Regions from separate parts of the Rhizorhapis sp. genome, predicted to be linked through region 2. Evidence: predicted binding sites of a transcription regulator. Region 2 holds the regulator's gene; each other region holds the start of a gene.
The links. Region 2 encodes LexA, which represses DNA repair genes until DNA is damaged. Its sites were predicted from a motif close to GTTCCNCNCTTGTTCT; they were not measured.
Positions count from the first base shown of each region.

Region 1 (4,924 bases), on a different contig from region 2:
AGGTCCGCAGCCGTCACTGCGTTGACCTCCACATGCAGGTCGATGCGGTCGAGCAGCGGCCCCGACACCTTGGCCTGGTAATCGGCGGCACAGCGCGGCGCGCGGGAACAGGCTAGGCCCGGATCGCCCAAATGCCCGCATTTGCAAGGGTTCATCGCCGCCACCAGTTGGACCCTGGCCGGGAAGGTAACATGCGCATTGGCCCGCGCCACGCTGACCTCTCCTGTTTCGAGCGGTTGGCGAAGGCTGTCGAGTACCACCCGCTGGAATTCCGGAAGCTCATCAAGGAAGAGCACGCCCAGATGGGCAAGGCTGACCTCGCCCGGCTTCACCTTCAGCCCGCCCCCGACAAGGGCCGCCATGGACGCGCTATGATGCGGCGCACGATAAGGGCGGGCGCGGCTCATCCTGCCGTCCTGCAATGTTCCGGCCACTGATGCGACCATGGAAACTTCCAGCGCCTCGGCAGGCGTGAGATCGGGCAGGATGCCGGGCATGCAGCTCGCCATCAGCGACTTGCCCGCACCCGGCGGACCGACCATCAACAGATTATGGCCTCCGGCGGCCGCGATCTCCAACGCGCGCTTGGCGCTTTCCTGGCCCTTTACCTGCTTCAAATCCGCGCCGCGCACAGGCGGCTCGGCCTCGCCCGGCCGGGGCGGCGTCAGCAGCGCGCTGCCTTTGAAGTGATTAAGGAGGGCAAGAATATCGGGGGGAGCAATGACCTCGACATTTCCGGCCCAGGCTGCTTCCGAACCCTGGGAGGCGGGACAGATGAGCCCCAGTTCCCGCTCGCTGGCATGAAGGGCGGCGAGCAGCACGCCCGGCGAGGGTGCCACGCGTCCGTCCAGGCCCAGTTCTCCGACAACAAGATAGCTCGCAAGCGTTTCAGCATCGATCACGCTCATCGCACCTAGCAAAGCAAGCGCGATCGGCAGGTCATAATGCGATCCTTCCTTCGGAAGGTCTGCAGGAGACAGATTGACGGTAATGCGCTTGGGCGGCAGTGACAGGCCGATGGCCGACATGGCGGCCCGGACGCGCTCCCGGCTTTCGTTCACCGCCTTGTCGGGCAGGCCGACGACAATGAAGCCCGGCACGCCTGGCGCAACCTGGCACTGGACCTCTACCCCGCGCGCCTCCAGGCCCAGATAGGCAACCGTTGAAACCGTCGCGACCAAATGTTCCCCCTTCGAAACCAACCCCGTTCGGCATCTGTTCTTGCCGGAGCCCGGCCAAAGAGTCGAGGGCAATTTCAATCACTTGCTTCAGCGGGACTTCCGCAAGGCTGCCGCTTCACCTATGGGCTCCCGCCGGAAAGGGCCGAAACATCCATGAGAATCATTGCAGGCCAATGGCGCGGCCGTCCTATCGATGCCCCAAAGGGAATCTCCACCCGGCCGACTGCGGACCGGACGCGTGAGACTCTCTTTTCAATGCTGACCAGCCGTCTTGGCAGCTTTGACGGGCTTGCCGTAGCGGACCTGTTCGCAGGTTCGGGCGCGCTGGGGCTGGAGGCGCTTTCACGCGGCGCGGCAAGCTGCGTTTTCGTGGAGCAGGACCGCGCCGCGCTCGATGCGCTACGGGCCAATGCAGAGCGCCTCGGCATCCGCCCCGATGTGCGGGCAACCTCAGTGCTGGCGCTGGGGCAGGCAGCGGCACCGCTCGACCTTATCATGATGGACCCGCCCTATGGCACAGGCGCAGGCGCGGTGGCGCTCGACAAGCTCAACCGTCAGGGCTGGGTCAGTCCCGCGACCTGGATCAGCATAGAGACAGACCGCCGCGAGACCCTGGCCGTCAAAGGCTTCGCGGTCGAAACCGTGCGCGACTGTGGCAAGGCGCGGCTGCACCTGCTTCGTTTGCTCCCGGCTTTTTAACGCAGGTGATTTCCCTCCGTTTGTCCCGAGCGAAGTCGAGGGACGTTGGCTAGGCGCGAACCTGTCTCGACTTCGCTCGACACGAACGGTTAAGTCCATATATCGCCGTACTTACCGGCGCCGCTTTTTCTTGCTGCCCGGCGCCTCGCCAGGATTCATGCAGCTATCCTGAATGGTCTTGGTGCAGAGCGGATATTCCTTCTTGGGCTCCGGCGGCGGCGTCATATTGCCGCCCACAACCGCCGGATTGGCGGGCGTGCCGACTGGAGCGTTCGGGTCGGGCGCGGCTCCTGGAGGCGCCGGTGTCATGTCACTCGCTGCCGGGGGAACCGGAGCAGGCACTGCCTGTGCATTGGGATCGGCCGGGGGAGTCGTGGTTGGTGGTGCCTCAGGCGCCGCCGCATCCGGTGCAGGCGCAGGGGCCGGTGCGCCCGGCTGGGTCGTCGGGGTCTGCGTCGTGCTCTCGGGCGGCTGCATTCCATCGGGCGGCGGAGGAACGGTGGCCGGTCCGGGCTGAGTTGTCTCAGGCTGGGCAGGCACATCTTGCGCCATCGCCGTTCCGCACATCAGCAGAGCGGCGGCGCTTATGGGAATGAGTCTGATCATAAGGTCCTCTCCGGGAAAGTTCCCCGCGAATATTCGCGAATCTCTATATCTACCGCGCCGCCCTTGGTTCCCCCGGATCGTTTCAGACCCGGTGAACCGTTGCTGTGCTCCGGCACACCGTTTGGCATGAGAAGGCTTGCCCCCGGGCCTACTGTTCCCTAACTGTTCACCCGTGACTCTGCCTGCGCCCTCCCCTGATGACCCGCCCTATCTGAAGGGGCTGAACCCTCCGCAGCGGGAGGCCGTGCTGACGGCGGACGGTCCGGTGCTGGTGCTCGCCGGCGCGGGAACGGGCAAGACCGCGGCCCTTACTGCACGCCTGGCGCACCTCATTGCCACGCGCAGGGCCTGGCCCTCGGAAATCCTGGCTGTCACATTCACGAACAAGGCCGCGCGCGAGATGAAGGAGCGCGTCGGGCGCATCATCGGCGAAGCCGTGGAGGGCATGCCATGGCTTGGCACCTTCCATTCGATCGGCGCCAAGATGCTGCGCCGCCACGCCGAACTGGTGGGCCTGCAGAGCAACTTCACCATCCTCGATACGGACGACCAGCTTCGCCTGCTCAAGCAGATCATCCAGGCGGCGGGCATCGACGAGAAACGCTGGCCCGCGCGGCAGCTAGGCGGCCTGATCGACAAATGGAAGAACAAGGGGCTGACGCCTGACGATCTGGATGCCGGCGAAAGCGAAGCCTATTCCAATGGCAAGGGCCAGGAGATGTACCGGCTCTACCAGGAACGGCTGAGGGCGCTCAATGCCTGCGATTTCGGCGACCTGCTGCTCCACATGCTGACCATCCTGAAACGGGAGCGCGACGTGCTGGAGCTTTATCAGCAGCGCTTCAAATATATTCTGGTCGACGAATATCAGGACACCAACGCCGTCCAATATCTGTGGCTGCGGCTGCTGGCGCAGGCGCGCAAGAATATCTGCTGCGTCGGCGATGATGACCAGAGCATCTATAGCTGGCGGGGCGCGGAGGTTGCCAATATCCTGAAGTTCGAGAAGGACTTTCCAGGCGCGAAGGTCATCCGGCTTGAGCAGAATTACCGCTCCACCCCGCATATCCTGGCGGCGGCCAGCGGCGTCATCGCCGAAAATGGCGGCCGCCTCGGCAAGACATTGTGGACCGAGGAGAAGGAAGGCGAGAAGGTCCAGATCCTTGGCGTGTGGGACGGACCGGAGGAAGCCCGCCGGGTCGGTGAGGAGATCGAGCAATATCAGCGCATGGGCGGCTCTCTGGATGAGGTGGCAATTCTCGTCCGCGCGCAGTTCCAGACGCGCGAGTTCGAAGACCGCTTCATCCAGATCGGCCTTCCGTACAAGATCATCGGCGGCTTCCGCTTCTATGAGCGCGCGGAAATCCGCGATGCGCTCGCCTATCTGCGGCTGGTGAACCAGCCCGCGGACGATCTGGCCTTCGAACGGATCGTCAATGTTCCCAAGCGCGGCCTGGGCGACAAGGCGCTGGAGAAGATCTATCGCGTCGCCCGCACGCAGGATATCGGCCTCACCCTTGCGGCCGCGCGCATCCTCGACACGGACGAACTGACACCGCAGGCACGGCGGAGCCTTGGCAATTTCATTGCCGACATCGCACGCTGGCGGGACCAGTCGACGGCCCTTCCCCATGCCGAGCTTGCCCGGTTGATCCTGGATGAGAGCGGCTATACGGCCATGCTGCAGGCGGACCGTTCCGCCGAGAGCGCGGGACGGCTGGAGAACCTCAACGAACTCACCCGCGCGATGGAAGAATATGAGACGCTGGGCGCCTTCCTCGAACATGTGAGCCTGGTCATGGACAATGACGCGGTGGCGAGCGACCGCAAGGTCACGATCATGACCATCCACGCGGCAAAGGGCCTGGAATTCAATCGCGTCTTCCTTGCCGGCTGGGAGGAAGGGGTCTTTCCATCGCAAAGGACTCTCGACGAAGGCGGGCTCGCGGCGCTGGAGGAGGAACGCCGCCTCGCCTATGTGGCGATGACCCGCGCGCGGCGGCAATGCACCATCCTCCACGCTGCCAACCGGCGCATCTATGGCCAATGGACCAGTTCCATCCCCTCCCGCTTCATCGGTGAAATTCCGCCTGCCCATGTGAGGGAGGAAAGCAGCATGGCGGGCGGCGAGTCCCTCTGGCGCGCCAATTGGTCGGAGCGGGCCGATCCTTTCGCCAATGTTGCGCGGGGAACCGGCCGTGGCCCCGGCTGGCAGCGCGCGGCGCAATCGGGCGGCTTTACCCGCGAACCCGCCCGCATCGTGGAAGCCCGTCAATCAGCAGTCAGCCTGGGTAACCAGGGCCGGTCCGACATGAAGGTCGGCCTTCGCGTTTTCCACAACAAATTCGGCTATGGCACCATTGCAGAGATAGAAGGCAACAAGCTGGAGATCGACTTCGAACTGTCGGGACGCAAACGCGTGATGGACAGTTTCGTCA
Region 1 is NZ_DATEMB010000007.1:125,359-130,282, reverse strand. It holds gene VJS46_RS02445 (YifB family Mg chelatase-like AAA ATPase) at 1-1,181, opposite strand, end outside; gene rsmD (16S rRNA (guanine(966)-N(2))-methyltransferase RsmD) at 1,335-1,880, shown strand; gene VJS46_RS02435 (Fe-S oxidoreductase) at 1,992-2,486, opposite strand; gene VJS46_RS02430 (ATP-dependent helicase) at 2,659-4,924, shown strand, end outside.
Region 1: a site for LexA is predicted at 2,640-2,655, ahead of VJS46_RS02430 (ATP-dependent helicase). Genes of this name have one in related genera too.

Region 2 (4,924 bases):
CTGCCTCTCGGTCCTGACCGATGCTCCCTATTTTCAGGGCCATGAAGATTATCTGATGGCCGCCCGGTCCGCCTGCAGCCTTCCCGTGCTCCGCAAGGACTTCATGGTTGATCCCTGGCAGGTGCATGAGGCGCGAGCGATTGGTGCGGACGCCATCCTCATCATCGTCGCCGCACTGGAAGACGGCCAGATGCAGGAGATCGAGGCGGCGGCCAGCGAATGTGGCATGGACGCGCTGGTCGAGGTGCATGATGCCCGCGAGCTGGAACGTGCGCTCAATCTTAAATCCCGCCTTATCGGCGTAAATAATCGTGATCTCAGGGACTTCTCGGTCGATTTTGCGAGAACCTATGAGCTGGTGGACCGGGCGCCGAAGGATTGCACCTTCATTGCCGAAAGCGGCCTCACGTCGAAGGCGGACCTGGACGCCATGGCCGAACGGGGCGTGCGCTGCTTCCTGGTCGGCGAAGCCTTGATGCGGGAGGCGGACGTGGAGGCGGCAACGCGCAGGTTGCTGACCGGCGCATGACCCGCCTTACCCATCTCGACCAGGACGGCGCCGCCCATATGGTCGATGTGTCGGCCAAGCCCGCCACCACGCGGCAGGCCATCGCCACTGGCCGCATCACCATGTCGCAAGAGGCGCGGCAGGCCATATCCGAAGGCCTTGTCAAGAAGGGTGACGTTCTTGCCGTTGCCCGTGTGGCTGGCATCATGGCGGCCAAGAAGACATCCGAACTCATTCCTCTCTGCCATCCGCTGCCGCTATCTTCGATAAGCATCGGCCTCGAGTTGGACGATGCAGGGGTGGTCGCTATCGCCACGGCCAAAACCAGCGGCCAAACGGGGGTTGAGATGGAGGCACTGACGGCTGTCAGCACAACACTTCTTACCGTCTATGACATGGCAAAGGCCATCGATAAGACAATGATAATCGGTGATATTTGCCTGTTGGAAAAGACCGGCGGAAAGTCCGGCAACTGGAAACGCGACTAATGGCTTTGCTGCCGGTTGAGACGGCGCAGCAAAGGCTGATCGCTTCAGCAACAGCGGTGAATGTCGAAAACGCTTCCCTGGCGGAAGCAATTGGCCGCTGGCTGGCTGGCGATGTTCATGCGCTACGGGATCAGCCCTGGACCGCGCTGTCCGCGATGGACGGCTATGCCATCAGGCATGCCGACCTGCCAGGACCCTGGACCGTCACGGATGAAAGCGCCGCCGGAAACCTCACGCTCCACACTGTAAGGCCTGGAGAAGCAGTGCGCATCTTCACTGGTGCGCCCATGCCCAAGGGCGCAGACAGCGTGCTGATCCAGGAAGAGGCGGCATTGCAGGGCGCCTCCCTGGCCCTTGCGGGCGCAGGACCGGAATATCCCGGCAAGAATGTCCGCCTGCAAGCAGCCGACTTTGCAAAGGGCGCATTGCTGCTGCGCCGGGGAACCCGGATAGGCTCCCCGCAAGTCGCCCTGGCCGCAATGGGGGGGCATGGTTTCCTGCCGGTCCACCGGAAGCTGCGCATCGCCCTTTTCACGACGGGCAACGAACTCGCCGAACCGGGGCTGCAGAAACATCCAGGCGAACTTCCGGCCTCCAACAGCCTTATGCTGCGGGCAATGCTGTCGGACCTGCCCGTCCTCATCGAAGACCTGGGGATCGTAGGGGATGAACTGGAGGCGCAGGTGGACGCATTCAGAAAGGCCTCCAGCGCCGACATCATCGTCACGACTGGCGGCGCATCCGTCGGCGATCATGATCTCATCAAGCCAGCCTTTGAGGCTGCGGGCGGTTCGCTGGACTTCTGGCGCATTGCCTTGCGGCCGGGCAAGCCGCTGATGGCCGGCCGGAATGGAAATGCACTGTTCCTTGGTCTTCCCGGCAATCCGGTATCCGCCTTTGTGACGGCAACGCTCTTTCTCCTCCCGCTGGTGCGGCACATGAGCGGGGCGGCCGATCCCCTGCCCCCCCTCTTCGAGGCCCGCCTGGCCAATGACATGCCAGCGGCAAGCAACCGGGCCGTCTATCTCCGCGGCATGGTGGAGAATGGCACGGCAAGGCCCCTCACCGATCAGGACAGCGCCGGCCTTGGCTCCCTCGCAGCCGCCAATGCCCTCATCGTCCGCCCTTCCAACGCGCCAGCGGCCAAGGCTGGCGAAATGGTGCACTGCCTCCCCATCGCCTGAGCGTGCTTGACGCGCCTCCATTCGTTTCCTATACGTTCCCTGTCCGTTCCACTACAGGGGGTCGCCCATGTTGACGCTCAAGCAGCATGAACTGCTCTGCTTCATTCACCGCAGGCTAGAGGAAAGCGGCGTTTCGCCCAGCTTTGAGGAAATGAAGGAGGCCTTGGACCTCAAGTCCAAGTCCGGCATCCACCGGCTCATCAATGCCCTTGAGGAACGGCAGTTCATCCGCCGTCTGCCGAACCGCGCCAGGGCGCTCGAGGTGCTGAAGCTTCCGGAGGGCCTGGACCGGGTGAAGGATCCTGCCCCGGCCGCTCCCCAGAAGGTGCCGGAAATCCCCGTCGCTGCCAATGACGTCGTCGACATCCCTCTGCATGGCCGGATCGCAGCAGGCGTTCCCATCGAAGCACTTGAAGGCCAGAATATGCTTTCCGTTCCGGCTGCGCTGCTCGGTTCGGGAGAACATTATGCGCTGGAAGTCGCTGGCGATTCCATGATTGAAGCCGGCATATTGGACGGCGACTTCGCGCTGATCCAGCGGACCGAAGTCGCCCGCGATGGTCAGATCGTCGTTGCGCTTATCGACGACAATGAGGCGACTTTGAAATATTTCCGGCGGGAGGGACCCAGAGTTCGTCTGGACCCGGCCAACAGCACCTATGAACCGCAAATCTACGATGCCTCACAGGTCCGGGTGCAAGGCAAGCTGGCAGGTCTGCTCCGCCGATATAATTGATTGTGGCGGATGGAGCGGGGTGAAGTTGAGACTATCATCGCCCCCATTACCGTCGTCCCTGCGCAAGCAGGGACCCCGCTTTCCTTGGCGTGGATGAAGAAATGCTTGAAAAACGCGGCTTCTATTGGGAATTCCCACATCAGGAATTTCCTATCCAACAGGGAAATTTCCATTTCCAAATCAACGCCCATAAGTATCAACTTCGTTAAGTTGACGTTCCAACATTTACCTGCCGCGGCTGAGCCAGGGATGGCCATCCAGAGGATCAATTGCGGTTCGCACCACCTGCGCCTCGAAACTCACCGACACGCCACCATGCCGCCTCAAAAATGGCCGGTCGAGCTTCAACCATCGGGGGACGCAGCCCTTGGGCAGCCTTCGGTCACTGATGACGATATCGGCCGTCCGGCACTGCCCGGCGAGTTGGCGCCAGGGCACCATATACCTGCTCCGGGTGGCCATGATCCGCCAATCCCGATCTCCCCTGCTAAGGGTTATGGAGCACAGGTCCGGGCTGCAGCGGGCATTGGGGAGTTTGCTGATCTCCCCAAGGTCTCCCTGATAACCCGCATTCTCGCTCAGCACGTCCCGCACATAATCTCCCGCCTTGCCCCGCAACAGCGCCAGGCCGCCATCGCTCGTGCGAACCACCAGATGCCGGCCATCTCCAGTGACCAGCAGGTCCGGCGCTGGGGATAGTAGCATCGCCGCCAAACCGCCAATCATCGGCGTCAGACCATAATATCGCGCGCAGGTTCGCCACAGGCTGATCCACAATCCTCCGCCGACCACCAGAGCAAAGGCCCATCCGGGAAAGACCGGCAGCATGGCGACGGCATGGCGCTGCGCGGAAACGAAGTGCGCCAGCCCAAGCAGCAGGCCGAGCGCCTTGCCGGCCAGCCACCAGGCCGGCGCGCCAAGGCCTGCCAGATCAAGGAAAAGCGCCAAAGCCTCCAGCGGCATGATCACGAAGGTCGTCAGCGGAATAGCGATGATATTGGCCGACGCGCCATAAAGACCGGTTTGGTGAAAGTGATAGAGGGCGATCGGCGCGAGCGTCACCTCAACGGCAACCCCGGTCAGGAACAGGATGACCAGCGCCCTGCCCGCCCGTATGATCATTCCGTCCTGCTCCTGCCGCCGCGTCATCCACGCAAAAGCCGGAAGCTCATGCAGAGCCACGATTGCAGTCACGGCTGCGAAGCTTAGTTGGAAGCTTGGACTCACCACGACTTCGGGCCAGAATATCAGGACAAAGGCCGCCCCTGCCGCAACCAGGCGGAGGGTGATTGCCTCTCGCCCCAGCGCCAGCCCTCCTAGCACGAGCAATGCGGCTATGCATGATCGGACCGTCGGCACCTCGGCGCCGGTGAGCAAGGTGTAGCCAATGCCCGCCAGAGCACCCGCTCCGGCTGCGATCAGGAGCAGCGGCCAACGCAAAGCGAGCCTTGGGCTAAGCGCCAGCAGGCGAAAGACGATGAGCATGACGCCGCCGATCAGCGCGGTGACGTGAAGGCCGCTGATCGAAAGAAGATGGGCAAGACCGCTCCGCCGCATTGCCTCTTCATCTTCCTCGCTGATCCCGCCCCGGTCACCAGTCGCAAGGGCAGCGGCAAGAGCCCCTTCGCCGCCCTCCAATTGCCGCTGGACATGCGCCGACAGCCGGTGACGAAGCGAAGGTGCGTTTCCGTCCGGCGCGGAGACGACCAAGCGCACCGGCGGCGTAGCCCGCCCCGTCGCGCCTATCCCTTGGAACCAGGCACGCTTGGCAAAGTCATAGGCTCCGGGAACTGCAGGCCCGGCTGGCGGCATGAGCCTTGCCTGCAGGGCAACGCGGCTGCCCTCCGCCAGACCTTCGGGGGCATCCTTTTCCATGATGTTGACGCGGATCTTGGGCGGCAGGTCGGGCCGGCCGACAGGTTGCAGTTCCACCCGGACCATTGATCGCGCGCTCATCGGTTCGATCCGCAGAACGGTGGCAGAGAAACTCGTGAACAACGGACGTTCA
Region 2 is NZ_DATEMB010000017.1:17,057-21,980, forward strand. It holds gene trpC (indole-3-glycerol phosphate synthase TrpC) at 1-529, shown strand, start outside; gene moaC (cyclic pyranopterin monophosphate synthase MoaC) at 526-996, shown strand; gene glp (gephyrin-like molybdotransferase Glp) at 996-2,180, shown strand; gene lexA (transcriptional repressor LexA) at 2,248-2,916, shown strand; gene VJS46_RS05200 (ComEC/Rec2 family competence protein) at 3,142-4,924, opposite strand, start outside.

Region 3 (4,924 bases), on a different contig from region 2:
GGAGGGCAGCGCGAAAGGCTATGAAACCGCCTTCCGCCTAACCGGTGATCGCGCTTCGGTCATGAACAATTACGGCTTTTCTCTCCTGCTTCAGCGCCGTTTTACCGAAGCGACGCGGCTGTTTGAGGCGGCCCGGAAGGCCGATCCCCGGAACGAACGTTACGCCAATAATGCCGACATCGCCCGAACCATGGCTGGTCAGCCATTGTCGAGCCGCGATGCCGAAGAGCCGACAGAACGGGCGCGGCGTCTCAACAATGCGGGCTATGCCTCACTCCTGGCCGGCAGGACCGATGAGGCAAAAGCCTATTTCAGCCGCTCGCTGCATGCGAGTGACAGCTTCAATCAGCGGGCGAGCGCCAACCTCTCCGCGATTACCGGAGAATAAGCATGGTGTCGCAAATCATATTATATCTGCTTTCAGCTCTGCTGGCCGTCGCCGCATGTCAGGACATTGCAAAGCTGACCATAGCCAACATCTTTCCGATATTGGTCGTGCTGCTCTTTCCCGCCTGGGTGGCGGTAGCGGGACCTGAAGCCGATGTTTGGATGAACGGCGTCAACTTCCTGATAATCCTCATTGTCGGCCTTGTCCTCTTCGCCATGCAATGGCTGGGTGGCGGCGATGTGAAACTGTTTGCCGCTATTGCCCTCTGGTTCGACTTTTCCGGCATCGTCCCACTGGTTTTTTACGTCACCATGTCGGGCGCCGCGCTGACGGTGATCCTGGCGCTCGTGCGGCGGACCGTTCCTGCAGGCATGAGGGACAGGCTGGAATGGGCGATCTTCGACCGGCGCGGCCCCATCCCCTATGGTGTGGCCATTGCGGTGGGGGCAATCCTCTGCATTTTCCTCCAGGGCGTCAATCCGAGCGGACAGGCGAAAATGCCCGGTTACATCGCGGGCAGCGCATTGGGGGTTCAGTAAACCCTAAGGGCTGAGCCTGTCGAAGCTCCTTCTGTAGAGGAAGTAAGCTCTTCGACAAGTTCAGGGCCACGCTGCGCTACACGTCTCCTATCTCACCTGATCCAGTAAAAGCCCGCAACCCGGTCCAATGCCAGCGTCAACACCAGCTTACCTGCCCTGCTGGGCCATTGCAGCGCCTTTTCGGCATGGCCAATGCCTTCTCCGGCGCAAACCACGCGCCACAGGATATCGGAAAGCCCTGGCCCTGCATCGCGAAGCGCGCCATGAAACCTCTCCCGCGCCGATAGCTGCGCCACGGTGGGATCGGGCATGCCGTGCGCCCCCCTACGGCCGCCCGCCGGCGGCGACGCATCCCAGCGCATGGTGACGCGAGGACCAAGGCCCGCCATCTCCCAATCCCGCCTCAGCGTCTCTCCGGCGAGGAACTGCCTGTCGGTCAGGAGCTTGCGCGAACGCAGCCAGAGCAGCGGGGATTCGCCCAGGTGCACCATCACCTTGCGGGCGATACCGTCACCGTCTTTCAATATCTGCTCCACATATTGAGACGTCTGTTCAGGTGCCTGGATCAATTGCGTCATGCCGTTTCCTCCAATGGGTGCGCACAACGCACTTGCCACAACGGCAAATATGTAGGAAAGCCTAAAACCAATTTGGTTACATGGAGCGCGACATGATCACTTGCATCCGCGAAATCCGCAAGGCGAAGGGCCTGACGCTAGAGGATGTGGCGCAGCGATGCGATCCGCCCACGACCGCCCAGACCATTGGGCGACTCGAAACGGGCACCCGCACAGTGTCCGTCGGTTGGCTCAATCGCATTGCAGACGCCTTGGGCGTGCAATCGGCCGATCTCGTCCGCCTTCCAGACCAGAAGACCATACCGGTCGCCGCCTTGCTGGGGCAAAAGGGCGCTCATGCTCCGACCAAGGCGTCAGAGGTCATTCCGCCGCTGCCCTCTCCAGGCCTTATCGCCGTCCGGGTGACGAGCGGCATTGGCGATTATCGCAGCGGCGACGAAATCTGGTGCGAACGCATCCAGCCCGAAGCCTTTGTAAATGCACTTAACCGCGATGTCCTGCTTCCCCGTCCGGCCGGGCGCTTCCTGTTCGGCCGCCTGGTCGGCCGCGAGGACAGCAAGCTGCACGTGGTGCCCCTGGGTGGCGGCATGCGGCAGCAGGTGATCACGGACCCCGCTTGGATGGGTGTCGCTACGAAATTGGTGCGGGGGCTTTAGTTCTGCGGGTCCTTACCCTTTCGACATTGTTCCCGGACACTAGCCGGCCCAATTTCGGTATCTTCGTGGAGCGTCAGACCCGTGAACTGGCGATTCGGCCAGAGGTCGAGCTGACAGTTGTGGCACCGCTCGGACTTCCGCCCGCGCCATTTTCGGCCCTCCGCCGCTACGCTCCATTGGCAAAGCTTCCCCAGCAAGAAGAATGGCGGGGGCTGCAGCTTTATCGCCCTCGCTTCCCGATCATCCCAGTCATTGGCGGCCGTTTTCATCCAGGCAGCATTGCCCGGTCCGTCCTGCCATTAGTCCGCAGCCTTCATGAGGTACGGCCCTTTGATGTGATCGACGCCAGCTTCTTTTATCCCGATGGCCCCGCAGCCATGATGCTGGCGCGCGCCCTTTCCATTCCCTTTTCCATCAAGGCGCGCGGAGCGGACATCCATCATTGGGCGCGCAAGCGATCCACCGCGCCGATGATCCGTGCCGCCGCCGATGCCGCGTCGGGTCTCCTCGCCGTGTCGCAGGCGCTCCGCAATGACATGATCGCCATCGGCATGGATGGAGCGAAGATCAAGGTGCACTATACAGGCGTCGATCTTGACCGCTTCTTTCCCACGCCGGACAGGATCGCGGCGAAGGCGGGACTGGGCCTTTCCGCCGACGTGGTCATCAGCGTGGGCGCTCTCATCCCGCGAAAGGGGCAGGGCCTGCTGATCCGCGCTCTCCCGTTGCTGCCGAGCGTAACGCTGCTGCTGGCGGGCGAAGGCCCTGCGCGGAAGGGCTATGAGCAACTGGCTCATCAGTTGAACGTAGCCGGTCGCGTCCGCTTTCTTGGTAGCGTTCCGCACGAAAAATTGCCGCAGCTTCTGGCAGCCGCAGACGTGATGGCGCTTCCCTCATCCTCCGAAGGGCTCGCGAACGCCTGGGTGGAAGCGCTCGCCTGCGGCACGCCCCTCGTAATCAGCGACGCGGGCGGCGCGAAAGAGCTCGTGGATCGTCCGGCGGCGGGCCGCATCGTGGCGCGAGAGCCCAAAGCCATCGCCGACGCCATAGGCGAGTTGCTCCGCGATCCTCCCGATCCATCGGCAGCAAGAGCAAGCGCCCTCCGCTTTACCTGGCAAGCCAATGGCGATACGCTGCTGGCGCATCTCCTGGAAATAATAGGGTCCATAAGACCCTGCAACGACTCATCCCCATCGTCCCTGCGCAGGCAGGGACCCGCTTCTCTTCGACAGGGTTTTGAGAAATAGCGGGCCACCTGCCCGCGCAGGAACGACGCGTCATTTTTCAAGGGAAGAAAAGACCAACAACCCTATCCCAAGCCCTATCCCTTGCCAAAATGTTCTCTATATGTTCTATTGCTCCCATGGCGAGAATTGACGGACGCGGTGCGACTCGCAACGGGACCAGCACGAGATTTGGCCTTCCTGAGCGGGAACAGGACGGTGATTGGCTGGACGCGCGGGAGGACGTTGATGGTTCTCCGCCCAAGCTCCGCACGACCGTAATGATTGAGCATCCCAAGACCATCCTTGCCCGCAACGGCTCCCCCGACATCGCCTTCGACCGGTCGATCAACGCCTATCGCGGGTGCGAGCATGGCTGCATCTACTGTTTTGCCCGGCCGACCCATGCCTTTCATGACCTTTCACCTGGCATCGATTTTGAAAGCAAGCTGTTCGCCAAGCCCGATGCGCCAAAGCTGCTACGGGCTGAACTTTCGAAGCGCGGATATCGCCCCGCTCCCATCGCCATGGGCACCAATACCGATCCCTATCAGCCAATCGAGAAGGACTGGCGGATCACCCGCGATTGCATCAGCATCTTGCGGGATTGCCGTCATCCGTTGATCATCACAACCAAGTCGGATCGCGTGCTTCGGGACCTCGACCTGCTCAGCGACATGGCGAAGGACGGCCTGGTCGCAATCGGTATTTCGGTGACATCTCTCGACCCGCGCATTGCCCGAACCCTTGAACCACGCGCGCCCCGCCCCGCAAAAAGGCTGGAAGCCATACGGCAGATCGCGGCTGCCGGCATACCCGCCCATGTCAATGTGGCTCCAGTGATCCCCGCCATCACCGATCATGAGATGGAAAATATATTGGAAGCCGCCGCTCTGGCAGGAGCCAGTAGCGCGTCCTTCATCATTGTCCGGTTGCCGTACGAAGTGGCGCCGCTGTTCAGAGCTTGGTTGGAGGAGCATTTTCCGGACCGGAACGCCAAGGTCATGGCTATTATCAACGATATACGCGGCGGTCGTGACAATGATCCTCAATTCGGATCGCGAATGCGGGGGCACGGCGTCTGGGCGGAACTGCTGAAAACCCGGTTTCGCAAAGCCTGCATCCGGTATGGGCTCAATATGGCCGAGCGGCTGCGTCTCCGAACCGACCTTTTTCGCCCACCGCCCGGAGATCAAATGGAATTGTTCTAATGGAACTGACTTGGCTGATCAGGACACCAGGGCAAGTCTTGGCGACTCCGCGGCCTTCAATTCATGATGAACAACGCCCGGCAGATTGCCGATACGGGCGGCAAGTTCAGCTTCCACCATGAAATCACGGCCAAGGCGCACGCGCACGATGCGGCTGTCTTCAAGACGCGCCCTGAGAATGATCTCGCTCCGTCCGCCCCTGCTGTTCGCGACCAGCCTCGCGACTGCGCTGACCGCCGCTGCATCTTCAATGTCAAGCTGAAGCACAAGGCGTGCCTGATTGGAAAGTCGGGAAAAAGCCTGAACTGCTCTTATCGTGACACGCGGTG
Region 3 is NZ_DATEMB010000008.1:11,139-16,062, forward strand. It holds gene VJS46_RS02515 (hypothetical protein) at 1-388, shown strand, start outside; gene VJS46_RS02520 (A24 family peptidase) at 391-927, shown strand; gene VJS46_RS02525 (DUF6456 domain-containing protein) at 1,020-1,505, opposite strand; gene VJS46_RS02530 (helix-turn-helix transcriptional regulator) at 1,598-2,161, shown strand; gene VJS46_RS02535 (glycosyltransferase) at 2,143-3,408, shown strand; gene VJS46_RS02540 (PA0069 family radical SAM protein) at 3,525-4,595, shown strand; gene dnaE (DNA polymerase III subunit alpha) at 4,614-4,924, opposite strand, start outside.
Region 3: a site for LexA is predicted at 3,500-3,515, ahead of VJS46_RS02540 (PA0069 family radical SAM protein). Genes of this name have one in related genera too.